DNA from 3 places in the Oerskovia sp. 140933 genome. Region 1 is predicted to be linked to each of the others. Evidence: riboswitches for the same ligand, from Rfam matches in the RefSeq annotation. Region 1 holds a riboswitch; each other region holds the start of a gene.
What was found. A riboswitch is a leader RNA that binds a small molecule or an ion and turns the genes downstream of it on or off. The one in region 1 is predicted to bind S-adenosylmethionine.
Positions count from the first base shown of each region.

Region 2: another riboswitch for S-adenosylmethionine. It lies ahead of NHG27_RS18175 (aminotransferase class V-fold PLP-dependent enzyme); the one in region 1 lies ahead of NHG27_RS15990 (methylenetetrahydrofolate reductase).
Region 3: another riboswitch for S-adenosylmethionine. It lies ahead of NHG27_RS08595 (hypothetical protein); the one in region 1 lies ahead of NHG27_RS15990 (methylenetetrahydrofolate reductase).

Region 1 is NZ_JAMXIO010000036.1:12,021-15,287, forward strand. It holds gene metE (5-methyltetrahydropteroyltriglutamate--homocysteine S-methyltransferase) at 1-1,042, opposite strand, end outside; gene NHG27_RS15990 (methylenetetrahydrofolate reductase) at 1,064-2,113, opposite strand; SAM riboswitch class I at 2,235-2,337, opposite strand; gene NHG27_RS15995 (NYN domain-containing protein) at 2,630-3,267, shown strand, end outside.
Region 2 is NZ_JAMXIO010000052.1:13,208-16,474, reverse strand. It holds gene NHG27_RS18180 (GNAT family N-acetyltransferase) at 1-130, opposite strand, end outside; gene NHG27_RS18175 (aminotransferase class V-fold PLP-dependent enzyme) at 255-1,655, opposite strand; SAM riboswitch class IV at 1,697-1,811, opposite strand; gene NHG27_RS18170 (phosphotransferase) at 1,911-2,717, opposite strand; SAM riboswitch class I at 2,791-2,883, shown strand; gene NHG27_RS18165 (rhodanese-like domain-containing protein) at 2,890-3,267, shown strand, end outside.
Region 3 is NZ_JAMXIO010000012.1:69,915-73,181, forward strand. It holds gene NHG27_RS08590 (nuclease-related domain-containing DEAD/DEAH box helicase) at 1-440, opposite strand, end outside; gene NHG27_RS08595 (hypothetical protein) at 503-1,264, opposite strand; SAM riboswitch class IV at 1,323-1,440, opposite strand; gene NHG27_RS08600 (glycoside hydrolase family 19 protein) at 1,802-2,767, shown strand; gene NHG27_RS08605 (hypothetical protein) at 2,838-3,267, opposite strand, start outside.

The DNA of each region.
Region 1 (3,267 bases):
AGGTCGAGGTACCGACCGTGACGGCACCGGCGCCCAGGGCGTGCACCGCGTCGAGGACGTCGAGCTTCGCGGCGAGGTCCGCACGCCAGACGTTGTGGCCGTCGATCACGCCCGCGACGACCGTCTTGTCCGCCAGGCCCGCGACGGGGCCCGCCGGGACGGCGCCCTTGACGAGGTCGAGCGAGATCGCCTCCACGTCGGTCGCGGCCAGGAGCGCGAGGCCGTCCTCCCCGGGGCCGACGAGCCCGCCGAACGGCGCCCCCACGAGGATCGCGGGGCGCTCGGTGCCCACCGCGAGCTCGGAAGCGAGCACCCGGTACGCCTCGGTGACCGCGGCGTGGACCTCGGCAGCCGGCACGTCGACCGAGTCGGACACGAGCGCGGGCTCGTCGAGCTGCACCCACGGTGCGCCCGCCGCGGCCAGGGCGCGCAGCAGCTCGACGTACACGGGCAGGACGTCCGCGAGGCGGGAGAGCGGCGAGTAGCCCGCGGGCGCGTCGTCCGAGGCCTTCGACAGCGCGAGGAACGTCACGGGCCCGACGACGACGGGCCGCGTCACGACACCCGCGTCCCTGGCCTCGACGAACTGGCGCACGACGCGGTCGTCGGCGAGACGGACGGGGGTCTCGGGGCCGATCTCGGGGACCAGGTAGTGGTAGTTCGTGTCGAACCACTTGGTCATCTCGAGCGGGGCGTCCTCACCGGCGCCGCGCGCGACCGTGAAGTAGCCCGCGAGGTCCAGCGCGCCCTTCTCGTCGGTGAGCGACGCGAAACGCGACGGGACGGCACCGAGGAGAGCGACGACGTCGAGCACCTGGTCGTAGTAGGAGAACGAGCCGGGCACGGCGCCCGACGTGGCGTCGAGGCCCAGGTCGACGAGGCGCTTCGCGGCGGCGACGCGCAGCGCCGAGGCCGTGGCCTCGAGCTCGTCGGCCGTGATCCGGCCGGCCCAGAAGGACTCGACGGCCTTCTTGAGCTCGCGGCGCGGGCCGATGCGGGGGTAGCCGAGGACGGAACCGGACGGGAAGGTGGGTGCACTCATGGGTGAATACCTCTGAACTGGTCAGACCGAGGAGCTGCCCAGGGCAGGCTCGGCGGAGGGAAGGGGAGTGCCGGAGACCCACGGCCCGCTGGCCAGGTCGGGGGTGCGGGACGAGACGCCGCCGGCGTCTCCCGCTACCCCACCGCCGAGGTCGACTCCCTCGAGCAGGTCTAGAGCGGCTTGGTGCTTGTTGAAGGTGTAGATGTGGAGGCCGGGCGCGCCGGCCGCGAGGACCTGGCGCGCGAGCGCGACCGAGTGCCGGATGCCCAGGGCGTGGCGCGCGGCCGGGTCGGCCTCGGCCTCGAGGGCCTCGACGATCCGGCGCGGTGCGGGGACGCCCGTGAGCTCCTCGACGCGCGCGAGGCGGGCCGGGTCCGTCATGGGCAGGAGGCCCGCGAGGATGGGGATGGTCACCCCGGCGGCGCGCGCCTCGGCGACGAAGTCGATGTACGACGAGGCCTCGTAGAAGAGCTGCGTGATCGCGAAGTCCGCGCCCGCCTGCTGCTTCTGCCACAGGCGGCGCACCTCCTGCGTCCGGCTCGTGCCCGCAGCGAGGTTGCCGTCGGGGAACGTCGCGACCGCGATGGTCAGGGGGCGCGCCGCGCCGCGCAGGGCGATGCTCGGGCTCGCGGCGCAGCGAGCGGCCTCGACCTCGCGCAGCAGGGCCACGAGCTCGGCGCTCGACCGCACGCCGTCCTCGCCGGGGCGCCAGTCGGGCTGGTCGCGCGGAGGGTCCCCCCGCAGTGCGAGGAAGCTGCGCACGCCCGCTTCGAGGAAGTCGGTGATGACGTCCTCGACGTCCTCGCGCGACGCGCCCACGCAGGTCAGGTGCGCGATGGGCAGCACGGGCGTGCCGTGCAGGAGCTGGCTGATGACGCGGCGCGAGGTCTCGCGGTCCGTGCCGGCCGCGCCGTACGTGACGGACACGAAGTCGGGCGACGTCGCGACGAGCCGGCGCGCGGTCTCCCAGAACTTGGGCGCGGCGTCGGGACGGCGCGGGGGCATGAGCTCGAACGACACCGTGGGTCGCGGCGCCTCGTGCCCGAAGTGCCCCAGGTCGACGATGCTCATCGTGCGGCCGCCAGGGGCGCTCGGACGGTGGCTGCAGCGGTGGCCGCACGGCTCGTGCAGGGTGCGGTGCGCAGTACCCCGGTGTGCGGGGTGGCGCAGGAAGATGCCTCGGTCATGAATCGCTCCATCGAACCTGGCTGTAGCACCCGTACCCGCGGGAGGCTTCCGTTGGGGGGTTGCTGCGGTGTCAACGAGCCAGGACTCTCGACCGCTCTGGATGGTGTTGACGATCGTAGGGGGAATCCATGATCTGAGCCAGATTCTGCTCGGATCGTGAGACAGAAGGGTCTGGGAGCGGGAAATCGACCCGTTTGGCGGTCTCGTCCCCGTCTGCAAGGCGCTTCGTCGGTCCTGCGGGTGCTCTCCCAACGTACGCCTGTCGGGCGCCCCCGGACGGGCGCACGTCGTCGGTCGGCGTGGCCGCGTCGTGCCGACGCTCCGGCCGCAGGGGACCTTGACGCGCTGGCCGCCGCGGCGGATGGGCATTCGGCCTGCGCGGGCCATACCCTGGCGGATATGGACACCGAAGAACGTCTGGCCGTCTTCCTCGACTACGACAACCTCGCGCTGGGCGCGCGCGACCACCTGGGCGGGATGACCTTCGACTTCAAGCCGATCGCCGACGCGCTCGCCGCGCGCGGCCGGGTGGTCGTCCGCCGCGCCTACGCCGACTGGTCGTACTTCGACGAGGACCGCCGCTCCCTGACCCGCCACCAGGTCGAGCTCATCGAGATGCCCCAGCGCATGGGGGCCTCGCGCAAGAACGCCGCCGACATCAAGATGGTCGTCGACGCGATCGAGATGGCCTTCGAGCGTGAGTACATCTCCACCTTCGTCATGTGTACGGGGGACAGCGACTTCTCACCCCTCGTGCACAAGCTGCGCGAGCTCAACAAGCGCGTGATCGGGATCGGCGTCGAGAACTCGACCTCGAAGCTGCTTCCCCCCGCGTGCGACGAGTTCCTCTTCTACGACCGCCTCGAGGGCGTCGAGATCCCTGACGAGCCCGTCGAGCGCAAGCGCTCCTCGAACAGCTCGAACCGCAGCACGACCCGCAAGTCGTCCGGCCGCTCGTCGGGCTCGTCGGGCAAGGCTGCGACCGCGCCCGCCCCCGAGGCCGCGACGCCGCCCGCGTCGCCCGCGTCGCCTGCAGA
Region 2 (3,267 bases), on a different contig from region 1:
CCTCGGGGAGGGTCGTACTCATGCCTGCCCACATCGACGGATCGACGATCTGGGCCAGCGCACCGGCGTGCGCGACGGCCAAGGGTTCGAGGCGGAACCCGTGGCCTTCAAGGTGGACATCGTGCTGCACAGCGCATATCAGAACACACGCAGGCGTCGCCGCCAAGACCACGGAGCGGTCCTTCGTGGACGGTGGGGTGACGACCCGGTGAACACCGCGACGCTCGCAGCGTCCCCGCAGGTCAGAGGGGGTGTCAGGCGGGGGCGGGACCGCAGCCCACGGCCGCCGTGATGTCGCCTGCCGCAGCCGTCGCGATGAGCCCGGAGAGCCCCGCGACCTGGAGCAGCGGACGCGGGTCGTCGCTCACGACCCAGCAGCCGTCCACGACCTCGTACCGGGCCTTCGACCCCTCGCTCGCCCAGGCGCGCAGCGCCGAGAGGAGACGCTCGATCTCCTCCCCCGTGGTCCCCACGCCGATCGACGCGCGGACGGCCCCCGCCGGGAGACCCAGGCGGGCCAGGAGCGGGTGCGCGCAGAACCGGCCGTCGCGCACACCGATGCCGTGCTCGGCCGACAGGTAGGCCGCGACGAGGCCCGCGTCCGCACCGTCGACCGAGAAGGTCACGACGCCCACGGGGTCCACGGCGTCCGCCCAGGCGCGCACGACGCGCACGCCGTCGATCTCCTCGAGCCCCTCGACGAGGCGGGCCCGGAGCTCGGTCTCGTGCGCGACCAGCACGCCGGGCTCGAGCGCCGCGAGCGCGTCGCACGCCGCGGCGAGCGCGACCGCGCCGATCACGTTGGGAGACCCGGCCTCGTGGCGTGCCGGGGCGGCCTGCCAGGTGGTGCCGTCGAGCGTCACGTTCCGCACCGCGCCGCCTCCGGCGAGGTACGGGGTGCCGGCGTCGAGCCAGTCGCGACGACCCACGAGCGCGCCCGCGCCGAACGGCGCGTAGGTCTTGTGCCCGGAGAACGCGACGTAGTCCACGTCGCTCGCCGCGAGGGACACGCCGCGGTGCGGGACGAGCTGGGCACCGTCGAGCACGACGCGAGCGCCGGCGTCGTGCGCCGCGGCGACGACGTCCGCGAGGGGCAGCGACTCGCCCGTGACGTTGGATGCGCCCGTGATCGCGACGAGCGCGTACGGGAAGCGCGAGAGCTCGGCGCGCAGGCCGGACAGGGTCTCGGCGACGGTCGCGCCGCCGACCAGGACCGTGGCCCCGCCCGTGCGCTGCCACGGCAGGAGGTTGGCGTGGTGCTCGACGTCGAGGACGAGCACGCGGCCCGGCGTCCCGTCGGCCTGGGCCGGGACGCAGCCCGCGAGGAGGTTGAGCGAGTCCGTGGTGTTGCGCGTGACGACCGTGACGTCGTCCTCTCGCGCGCCCACGAAGTCCCCGACGGTCCGACGTGCCGACTCGTAGAGGGCCGTCGACACCTGCGACAGGTAGCCCGCGCCGCGGTGCACGCTCGCGTAGAGCGGCAGGACCTCGTTGACGCGGTCGGCCACGACCTGCAGCGCAGGGGCCGACGCCGCGACGTCGAGGTTCGCGTACGGGACGCTGCGCCCGTCGACGAGCGGGACCAGGGTGTCGCTGCCCACGACGGGCAGCACGGCACACGAGGTGGGGGCTTCGATGACTGCGTGTGCGCTCATGGCACGTCCTCCGGTGGTCGTCGGAGTTCGCCGTGCCGGCCCCTCCGCGCTTGCCCCCCTCCTGATAGAGAGGGACCTGGTCGTCACCCGGGGCACCCCACCGCGGAGGAGGGTTGCCGGCCAGCAAACCGGGGTTTTGCGCTGGCACTCATGACCTGGTGTCCAGGATGGGCGAGGCCCACAGAGCGTGTCAACTGGTGGGCAGGGCGTCTCGGATGGTGGTCAGCACGGTCTGTCAGGCGGGCAGGACGGTCACTACCGGGACGCGACGCCCAGCGCCTCGACCCGGCGCGCGTCGGCCCGGTACATGGCCGCATGGTCCAGGAAGTCGTTCCGGCCCGTGTCCGCAGCGCGCCCGTCCGTGTACGCCGCGAGCTCGTCGAGCTTCGAGGCCATCGCGGCCAGGACGTCGCGGCGCGAGTACGGCACCCCGTAGGCCTCGACCAGCACATCGAGCCGCGCAAGAGGATCCAGGCGCCCGACGACGCCGCTCCCCTCCCCGCCCTCGGCGTCCGTCACGAAGGGCGCGAGCCGGTAGCCCAGGTACGCCAGGTCCCGGACCCGGGGGCCCGGGCTCGCGGTGTCGAAGTCGATGAGGCCGACCACGGCGCCGTCGCGGAAGGTCAGGTTGTACGGCGCGACGTCGTTGCGGCACACGACCTCAGCGGGCTCGTGCGGTGCGCTCTGCCAGAGGGGTGGCGCGGGCGCGTCGCCCGCGGCGAGGAAACCGACGCTCGCGTCGTGCACGCGCCGCAGGAGCTCCCCCGCGCCCCGGAGCACGGACTCGTCCCAGACCCACAGGGGAAGGGGGTAGTTCGCGACCTCGCCCGGGAGGTAGGACAGCACCTCGCGCCCCTGGCCGTCGGTCCCCAGCGGCTCGGGCACCTCGGCGATGCCGTGCGCGCGCAGGTGGCGCAGGAACGCCTGGACGGTCGGCGTCCAGGGCCCGGCGGTGCGTCGCACGGTGTCGCCGCGTCGCACGACCACGGTCGAGTTCCCGCCGGCCAGGACATCCTCGGCCTGGTCGGTTGCGTCCTGGTCCGGCTCGGGGAAGCGGTTCATGCGCAGAACCTACCCCGACCACCCTGCGAGACGTCCATTCCATTCCGTGGTCACGGTGACGTACGATCCGACGCAACCATCCAGAGCGGCTGAGTGACTTGGCACGATGACGCCGCAGCAACCCCCCGGTGACGGGCGAGGGTGCTACCGCCACGACCGATGGAGGATCACCATGAGTTCCCCCGACCGCGCGACCGCTGCACCGGTCCCTCCCGCCCGACCCGCCGACGGCTACGCGGGCGACCTCACGCCCGAGCAGGCGTGGACCCTGCTCCAGAACGACCCGAGCGCCGTCCTCGTCGATGTCCGCACCGACGCCGAGTGGCGGTTCGTCGGAGTCCCCGACCTGTCCTCGACGGGCCGGGAGCCGGTCCTGACCCAGTGGGTCGACGTCGCGGGCCGCCCCAACGCGTCGTTCGTCGCGGACCTCCGCGCGGCAGGCGTGACGCCCGAGCGACCGGTCGTCCTCCTCTGCCGCTCCGGAGCGCGGTCGATCGGCGCGGCCAAGGCTGCGACGGCCGCAGGCCTGGGCCCCGCGTACAACGTCCTC
Region 3 (3,267 bases), on a different contig from region 1:
CGGTCGATGATCATGTCGCGGGGCAGGTCGAGCGTCTCCCAGGTGGATGCGACGTACTGGTGGGGGAACGCGACGAGGTGCGAGGCACGGGCGTCGGCGGCGAGGAGACCGCGGCGGCGCAGCAGCGACTGGAGGGCGTGCCGGGCTCCTTGCGCTTGCCCGACCGGGTCGATGCGGCGCCGCTGGTCCCCGCTCCCTTGGCTCCACGCGCCGTCACGCCGTTCGATGTGCCCACCCTTGACCTCGATCGCGGCGAGCCCGAACCCGGGCCAGGCGACGAGCAGGTCGATCTCGTACTCTTGCTCGTCCTCCTGCAGCCGCAGGCCGTGGAAGACCGCGGCGTCATCGGGTAGCTGCGCCAGAAGGGCTTCGTGAACGGCACGCTCCGCGCCCCCGTCGGGAGGGTAGGCGGGCTCGGTCGGGTAGGTGCGGGGCGGCATGGCTCTGGTGTACCGGACCTGCCCGACGCCGTCACGCGCCGGGGGCGTATCGGTCGCCCTGGTCATGGCTTTTCACCCGTTCGGGTGGCTTCGTGGATGAGCGCGACCGCGACGAGCTCGTCGAACCAGGCGGCGGGCTTCTCACGGACGACGACGGCTTCGACCCTGCCGGGCTGGACCTCGATCCCTGCCCGGAGGCGGTCGGAGACCGAGCGCAGGTCCCGGGGCACGAGGGCTGTCCACTCGGCGAGCCGGACGTACACGGCCTGGGGCTCGAGCGGCGCGAGGCCGTCGCGCTGGACGGCAGGGTGCACGGACTGACCGACGGGATCGATGCGACCGATCGAGCCCGTGTCGAGCTGGAACGGCCGAGCCCCTCGTGCCACCACCTCGGTGAACATCCCGTGCCACCTCGGCGCGGACTGCGGTGTGGTGACGACGGTGGTGTTCGTCGGGATGTGGCGCAGGACGCGGTCGAGGGCCCCGGGCATGTCGGCGGCCGCCCGCTCGAGCATCGCGAAGACCTCGTGGCAGGTGGTGCACGGCGCAGTGAAGCCGGTCGTGACCCCTCGCCGGAGTTGGCGGACGTTGCGCCTGCACACGACGCAGAGCACCGAGGGGACCACGAGGCAGCCTTCAGCCCTGTCGAAAGGGGTCTGCACGACGGGGTGCCGGAGGCACCGGACGGGGAATGCGTCGTCTCCGACGATCGCCTCGCACTCGTCCTCCGGGAAGACCCGCCGGACGGTGGCCTGGGTCGCAGGGGCGGGCTGGGTGTTCTCCCGGTCGGGGAGGGGGGACGAGTTGTCGAGCTGTTCGGTCATGCTGCTTCCTTCGCCGAGGAAGGTGATCGACCAGCACCGGAGTCCGGGCGGGTCGATGACCCTGCGCTTCCCGCTGCCGGTCGGCTGCGGGCGGGTCTTCCTCCTGGGGCACCGTGCGCAGAGAGCGCGGTTGCCGGACCGGCACGCGGAGGGCGTATCGCCGGTCACTCTGGACCTAGGACATTTGTACCTGAAAGTACGCAGGAGGCGCAAACTGGTCGGCGCCCGGCACCGAACGTGGAGGGCGGGTCGTCCGGTCCGCCTGTGCGACAGCCCGAACTGCACGCTCCGCGACAACGGACAGATCTCGCTGCCATGACCCGCGATCAGCCACCCGGCGGTTGCCCAGTCGCAGTAGTTGCACGCCCCCGCCGCGAGAAGTGGCGTCGAGCAGGATCGGCACATCGCCCCTTCCGCTCGGGCCCCGCCCCGCACAGCCCACCGCGCCTACGTAGTACCCCCTACGTGCATTGACCATCTCCCGTCGCTCCCCACAGGCTCGCAGACGTCCCCCTGAAATCGACGAGAGGCACGTGCATGCTCACGGCACGAACGATCCGACGGCCAGCGACGGTGCTGGCCCTTCTTGCTCTTCTCCTGACGACGGCCCTCGCGTGGTCGGTCGCCGGTCCGGCTCCCCGCGCGGCGGCCGCCGAGGTGTGTGCTCCGGCGTGGTCCGCGTCCGCGGTCTACACGGGTGGCGCGGTGGTCTCGAAGGACAACCAGAACTGGAAGGCGGGCTGGTGGACGCAGGGCGAGGCGCCCGGCACCACGGGCCAGTGGGGCGTCTGGCGCACCCAGGGCGCCTGTGGCTCGACGGGCGGCACCACGGGTGGAACGACCGGCGGCACCACGGGCGGCAGCACCGGCGGCGGCAACCAGTCCGGCTTCGTGGTGAGCGAGGCCCAGTTCAACCAGATGTTCCCCAACCGGAACTCGTTCTACACGTACCAGGGCCTGGTCGCGGCGCTCAGCGCGTACCCGCAGTTCGCCACGACGGGCGGCTCCGAGGTCGCCAAGCGTGAGGCGGCGGCGTTCCTCGCGAACGTGAACCACGAGACGGGCGGCCTGGTCTACATCAAGGAGATCAACACGGCGAACTACCCGCACTACTGCGACGCGTCGCAGTCGTACGGGTGCCCCGCGGGCCAGTCGGCGTACTACGGCAAGGGCCCCATCCAGCTCTCGTGGAACTACAACTACAAGGCCGCGGGCGACGCCCTGGGCATCGACCTGCTGCGGAACCCGTACCTGGTCGAGACGGACGCGGCCGTGTCCTGGAAGACGGGCTTGTGGTTCTGGAACACGCAGTCGGGGGCGGGCACCATGTCCGGTCACCAGGCGATCGTGGGCGGCTCGGGCTTCGGTGAGTCGATCCGTTCGATCAACGGCTCGATGGAGTGCAACGGCGGCAACCCGGCGCAGGTCCAGAGCCGCATCGCGGCGTTCCAGCGCTTCGCGCAGATCCTGGGGACGACGACGGGCTCCAACCTCACCTGCTGAGTCCCTGCACCTCCCCTGCCCGACGGCGGAGCGCACCTTCCAGGAGAAGGTGCGCTCCGCCGTCGGGCGGTCAGCGCACGACGAGGAGGACCGTGAGCCCGAGGACGAGGTCGATGACCACGCAGGTCTCGGCGTACCAGCGCCACACGATCCGGTTCGCACGGTGCAGCGCGGCGTCCCATCCCACGTGCAGGAGCCAGCCGGCCGCGACGACGTACGCGGCGGCGTCGGGCGGCAGGGTGGCCGCGAGGACCGCGAGCCCGGCGTAGACCACGAACCCGACCACGTGCAGGGCCAGGACCCGGTCCCGGCGGAACTGGCGGCGCAGGGTGCCGATCACGAGGTACTCCGCCCCCAGGAACACGAGGAGCCACGGCGAGGGGATGCCCGGGCTGATCCAGCTGTCGAACGTCAGGCCGAGCCCGAGGAGAGTGGGCCAGCGGTGCGCGACGGCGTCGAGCACCTTGCGTGCCCCGGAGACGGGCACGGCCCGCGCCGTC